DNA from 2 places in the Ruminococcus sp. D54t1_190329_F1 genome. Region 2 is predicted to be linked to the other one. Evidence: predicted binding sites of a transcription regulator. Region 2 holds the regulator's gene; the other holds the start of a gene.

Region 1 (3,435 bases), on a different contig from region 2:
TTACAATAGCTGAGCAGAAGCAGGATGATACGAATACAGATCAGCAGCCAGCAGAGAAACCAGCTACACCGGAAACCACCCCGGAAGTGACACCAGAGGTAACTCCAGAAGTGACACCAGAAGTCACCCCAGAGGTAACTCCAGAAGTGACACCAGAAGTCACTCCAGAAGTCACCCCAGAGGTAACTCCAGAAGTGACACCAGAAGTCACCCCAGAGGTAACTCCGGAAGTAACACCAGAAGTCACCCCGGAAGTGACTCCGGAGATTACTCCAGCTCCTTCATTTACTACCGACATTTCCGAAGTGAAATTCGACAGTAAAGAAGCTGGTTACAAAGAAGCACCGGCGGCAGTTACAATCAATGTATCCAATACTGGAAATGTGAAATTAACCGGTATTGCTGTAAGTGTAAGCGGAAACGAATTTACAGTAAGTGCTCCGTCTGCTTCAGAATTAGAGGCAAATGCAAACCAGTCTGTATCCTTTACTGTTGCACCGGCAGTTGGATTGGCAGCAGGAACCTATACACAGACTGTTTCCATTAAGACAGATCAGACAGATTACCTGAATATTCCAGTAAGCTTTACAGTAACAGAAGCTACTGCCAAGCTTACAGCTGTAGGCAAAGTATCTGATATCAGTCTGGCAAACGGGGTTGAGAAGTCAGCAGCTGGACTGCAGCTTCCATCTACTGTTAAGATTACTACAAACAAGGGCGATATGAATGCCTCTGTAAAATGGGATGTAAAGGGCAGTGCATATAATCAGAACAGTACAGAAGCACAGAAGTTCTCTGTGAAAGGTACTGCTGCTCTTCCAGACGGTGTTACCAATCCGGATAACCTGAGCCTTGTAGTATCTGTTAATGTCACTGTAAGCCGTGGACCGATTGTATCTGATGCAGGGAATAACAGTATCACAGGAATCAGCTCCGATGGAAACTATACTACAGAGACCAAGATTACTTTCACTGCAGTTGGCGCAGGTATGGATATTGAAAATCCGATTAAGGGAGATGTAAGATATCAGCCGCTGAACTGGGAGGTTCTTGAGGCAAGAAGCTGGGACGGCGCACCATATTCTGCAACTTTCCGCATGGGCAAGAATGGAAATTATACTTTGACTGTCACATATAATCAGCAGCAGTTTGATGGAAGCAACTGGGTAAACACTGGAACACAGGATACCAAGCAGGTTAATTTCACTGTAAATGCTGCACCGAATCAGACTCTGACACCGGCTGCAGACAAAACAGATGCAAATCAGAAGAATGCAGTAAAGACCGGGGATAATACTCCAATCCTCCCATTTGTAATTATTCTGATTGTTGCGATTGTCTTAATTGCAGGAATTCTTGTTTACCGCAATAAGAAAAAATAATAGTGGATTCTCAAATAAACAGTAATTGTGAATGAGAGCAGAACGAATGAGGGAGACCAGAAATGGTCTCCCTTCTTTTAATAATAATTACTAGGTTACTGTTCACTCCGTGACCAGTAACACGCTTCGCGATGCACAGAAATCATGCATTCGCATGATTTCGCGCTGAGATTCTCGGGTTTTCTTTGAACTTTGTTCACAAAAAACACCTCGCGGAATGTTACCAGTGAACAGTAATATTACTAGCACTCAATTAAAATGAGTGCTAAATTTTCCTTGACTTTTAGTCAGTTTGGTATTACTATAGTTTGTATAATTAAGAAGACAAAGGAGAGTGAGCTGCATGGCTGAGAAGCATGGTAGTTTATCAATTAACAGTGAAAATATTTTTCCAATTATAAAGAAATGGTTATATTCTGATCACGACATTTTTGCAAGAGAGTTAATCTCCAATGGTTGTGATGCAATTACGAAGCTTAAGAAACTTGATGTTATGGGTGAATACACACTTCCGGATGATTACAAAGCTGAAGTACAAGTTATTGTGAATCCGGAAGAGAAGACTTTGAAGTTTATTGATACAGGTCTTGGTATGACGGCCGATGAAGTGGAAGAGTATATTACACAGATTGCTTTTTCAGGAGCTACTGAGTTTCTTTCCAAATATAAAGATAAGACCACGGATGATCAGATCATCGGTCATTTTGGACTTGGCTTTTATTCAGCATTTATGGTAGCAGATGAAGTTCATATTGATACTCTTTCTTATAAAGAGGGCGCTGCTCCAGTACATTGGACCTGTGATGGTGGTACAGAGTATGATATGCAGGAAGGCAATAAGACTACAGTTGGTACTGAAATTACTCTGTTTTTAAATGATGAGAGTACAGAGTTTTCCAACGAATATCGTATGAGAGAGATTATTGAGAAATATTGTTCTTTCATGCCGGTAAATATCTATCTGTCTAAGGAAAATGCACCGCAGGAGTATGAGACCATTGATGAGGCTGAGCTTCGTGATGATGATGTAATTGTAGAGCGTATCCACGAGGAGGCCAAGACTGAGGAGAAAGAGAACGACAAAGGTGAGAAAGAAGTCGTAGAAGTATCTCCTGCGAAAGATAAAGTAAAAATCAACAAACGTCCGGTATCTTTAAGTGATCCGGAGCCATTGTGGATGAAACATCCAAACAGTTGTACAGATGAGGAATATAAAGAGTTTTACCGTAAAGTCTTTATGGATTATAAGGAGCCTTTGTTCTGGATTCATTTGAACATGGACTATCCGTTTAACCTGAAAGGTATTCTGTACTTCCCGAAGATCAATACAGAATATGATTCCATTGAAGGTACGATCAAACTGTACAATAACCAGGTATTTATCGCAGATAACATCAAGGAAGTAATTCCAGAATTTCTGCTTCTTCTGAAAGGTGTAATTGATTGTCCGGATCTTCCACTGAATGTATCCAGATCCGCACTGCAGAACGATGGCTTCGTGAAGAAGATTTCCGAGTATATTACAAAGAAAGTAGCGGACAAGCTTACCGGAATGTGTAAAACAGACCGTGAGTCCTACGAGAAATACTGGGATGATATCAGTCCATTTATCAAATATGGCTGCATTAAGGACAGTAAGTTCTCAGATAAGATGAATGATTATATCCTCTTCAAGAACATTGATGGCAAATATCTGACTCTGAAAGATTGCATCGAAGAGAACAGGAAACCAGAAGCTGAGACTAAGACAGAAGAGACTGTTGAATCCACAGAAGAGAAGAAAGAGGACGGCGCGAAAGACGAGAAAGAGCCTGAGAAGACTACTATCTTCTATGTAACAGATGAGGTTCAGCAGAGTCAGTATATTAACATGTTCCGTGAGGCAAAGAAGGATGCTGTTATTCTGAAACACAATATTGACAGCGCTTTTATTTCCCATCTGGAGCAGAAGGATCAGACTATCCAGTTTAAAAGAATTGATGCAGATCTTACAGAAGAACTGCGTGGAGAGGAAGCTGCTGACGAGGAAACTTCCAAGACTCTTACAGAAGTA
Region 2 (3,435 bases):
TTATTTATATAATACTTATTGTGTCTGTATTTGGATTTGCGCGTACATTTGTGAAGGAGGGATGGAAAAAATGATTTATCTTCAGCTCTTTTTCAGTTTCCTTCAGATCGGTGCATTAAGCTTTGGAGGCGGATATGCAGCAATGCCTCTTATACAGGAACAGGTAGTGACTATGCATGGCTGGATTTCCATGGAAACTTTTTCGGACCTTGTGACCATTGCAGAGATGACCCCTGGTCCTATTGCAGTAAATTCCGCAACCTTTGTAGGAACCAGGATTGCAGGTCCTGGGGGCGCAGTGGTGGCTACTCTTGGCTGTATTTTACCCTCCTGTATAATTGTAACCCTGCTGGCATATATTTACACGAAATACCGGAAAATGTCCCTTCTCCAGGGAACTCTTACATCCCTTCGTCCGGCGGTTGTGGCCATGATCGCCAAGGCAGGAGTTACCATTTTAGTATCATCTTTTTTTATAAATGGTGCAGTGGAACTGTTTCGGGAAAACATATGCATTCGAATGGTGGTATTCTTTACTGCCGCACTGGTGCTTTTGAGAAAATATAAAATGAATCCCATTCTGGTGATGGTTTTGTGCGGTGTGGCCAATATGGCGTTTTGCGCGGCTGTCGGAAGCTGACTGGAAAAGATATGCCAGCTGACTTTCGTATATGGTGCTGCCGCAGGTGGGCAGCACCTGTGTTTAGAAGAAAAATAAGGAGGACAACAGATTGAACATATGTGTATATGGTGCTTCAAGTGCGCTGCTTAAAAACATTTATTATGAAAAAACAGAAGAGCTTGGAAGAGCAATGGGAAAAAGAGGTCACGGTCTAGTGTTTGGCGGCGGAGCTACCGGAATGATGGGAGCAGCAGCCAGAGGCGTGGCAGCAGAAAATGGTTACATACTTGGAATTGCTCCCCGCTTTTTTGACCAGCCAGGAGTTCTGTATGAGAAATGTACGGAATTTATTTTCACAGAGAATATGAGAGAGCGCAAAAAACTTCTGGAAGAAAAATCAGATGCTACGATCGTAGCACCTGGCGGAATTGGTACCTACGAGGAATTTTTTGAGATTTTTACCTTGAAAAGCCTGAAACGTATTGACCGCCCAATTGTGCTGTATAACATTGACGGATATTATGACAGGATGAAAGCATTGCTGGAGTACACAGCAGAGGAGAAATTCATGGATTTTTCCGTGCTGGATCTGGTAGTTTTTCTGGATGAGCCGGCGGCAGTTCTTGACTATCTGGAAAATTATAAAAAATAGAGGCTGCTATTCAGCAGGTACTGTTTTGTGAAACATATAACTGTGAAGGTACTGAACAGTTACAAAATAGACTCTAGTATACAGGAAAGAAGATGCCAGGGAAAATTTTCTCAAGGCATCTTTTTCATTTATACGGCAGCGGACATAAAGATACCTGGTAGTGCCCTTGCTGCAAAAATGGTATTGCAGCAAGGAAATTTTATCCGGAATGGTAAAGTATAAGGTAAAAACTATCAAAAAAGATGAAAAAAATTTGTAAAAAATATTGACAAAAGGAATACTGAGGTGTATCTTAAGAACATAGATGTTAGCACTCCTAAATAATGAGTGCTAACAAAAGGAATTCGAAGAAGCCAGACGGAAATCAGAATCAGGTTTGACCGTCTGCTTTTCAGGAAGGAGCAGATATTTCATGGATGAAGTATTAGATGAGCGCAAACGGAAAATACTGAAAGCAATCATCAAAACTTATATGGAAACAGGTGAGCCTGTAGGTTCCAGAACTATTTCCAAATATCCGGATCTGAATGTCAGCTCTGCTACCATCCGAAATGAGATGTCCGACCTGACGGATATGGGCTACATCGTACAGCCCCACACCTCAGCCGGAAGAATTCCATCAGATAAAGGCTATCGCCTTTATGTAGATGAGCTTACCAGGGAGAAGGAAGCCGAGATCGCAGAAATCCGTGATCTGATGATTGAGAAGTCAGATAAGATGGATAAGGTGCTCAGGCAGGTGGCGAAGGTCCTTGCCACGAATACCAATTATGCGGCTATGGTTGCGGTTCCCCAGTATAAGGGAAGCACCCTGAAGTTCATTCAGCTTTCACGAGTCAATGAGCGGCAGCTGATTGCCGTAGTTGTATGTGAGGGTAATGTCATTCGGAACCAGATCATCAATATTGATGAGGAGATGGATGACCAGACGATCTTGAAGCTGAATCTTCTTCTTAACACGAACCTGAACGGCGTACCCATCCAGGACATTAATCTGGGCATGATCGCCAGATTGAAAGAACAGGCGGGAAGCCACAGCGGTGTGGTTGCAGATGTGCTGGACGCGGTTGCAGCTACGATTCACGTGGACGAAGAAGATATGAAAGTATATACATCGGGAGCAACCAACATATTTAAGTATCCAGAGCTTGCAGATACATCCAGAGCCAGTGAGCTGATTTCCACTTTCGAGGATAAGCAGGAACTTGCGGATATGGTCCGTGAGGAAATGGGAGACCCGGAGAACACAGGAGTTCAGATATACATCGGGGATGAAGTTCCGGTACGTACCATGAAAGACTGCAGTGTGGTCACAGCTACTTATGAGCTGGGAGATGGAATGCGTGGAACTATTGGAATCATCGGTCCCAAGCGAATGGATTACGAGAATGTAGTGGACAGCTTAAAGAAATTAAAAGTCCAGCTTGACGAAATGGTAAATAAGAAAACCTAGAAAGGCGGTTGAAAGCGTGTCAGAAGAAATGAATAAAGAAGCCGAAGTACAGGAAGAAGCAGTTGACATTCCGGTAACAGACGGAAGCGAAGAAGAGGCAGCAGATACAGCCCAGACAGCAGAAGAGGAGACTTCCGAAGAACCTGCACAGACAGAAGAAACTGAGCAGTCAGATCAGGAAGCAGAATCTCAGAAGGAACCGGAAACCAAGACAAAAACTTCTTTCTTCGGCAAGAAGAAAAAAGAGAAAGATAAATTTGAACAGCAGGTCGAGGAGCTTACAGACAGACTGAAGCGCAGCATGGCTGAATTCGATAACTACCGTAAAAGAACGGAGAAAGAGAAATCCAGCATGTACATCATCGGTGCCAGGGACATCGTTGAAAAAATGCTTCCGATCGTGGATAACTTCGAAAGAGGTCTTGCACAGGCACCGGAGGATGATCCATTTGCAGAAGGCATGAAGATGATCTATAAGCAGATGATGACAGCCTTTGATGAGATGGGTGTGAAGCCAATCGAAGCTGTAGGCAAGGAATTTGATCCGAATCTGCATAATGCAGTGATGCATGTGGAGGACGAATCCGTTGGCGAGAACATCGTCGTAGAGGAATTCCAGAAGGGATATACTTACAAGGATTTCGTTGTAAGACACAGTATGGTAAAAGTTGCTAATTGACAGAGAGCAGCTTGGAGAATCAAACTTCA

What was found. Region 2 encodes HrcA, which represses chaperone genes, less so after heat shock. Its sites were predicted from a motif close to TGTTAGCACTCNNNNNNNNNGAGTGCTAACA; they were not measured.
Region 1: a site for HrcA is predicted at 1,623-1,653, ahead of htpG (molecular chaperone HtpG). Genes of this name have one in related genera too.

The regions. Positions count from the first base shown of each region.
Region 1 covers NZ_JADNDC010000009.1:24,895-28,329, reverse strand. Annotated here, with positions in the region: gene I2D69_RS19985 (hypothetical protein) at 1-1,382, shown strand, start outside; gene htpG (molecular chaperone HtpG) at 1,726-3,435, shown strand, end outside.
Region 2 covers NZ_JADNDC010000002.1:123,728-127,162, forward strand. Annotated here, with positions in the region: gene I2D69_RS01435 (chromate transporter) at 1-74, shown strand, start outside; gene I2D69_RS01440 (chromate transporter) at 71-640, shown strand; gene I2D69_RS01445 (TIGR00730 family Rossman fold protein) at 732-1,274, shown strand; gene hrcA (heat-inducible transcriptional repressor HrcA) at 1,687-2,727, shown strand; gene grpE (nucleotide exchange factor GrpE) at 2,744-3,406, shown strand.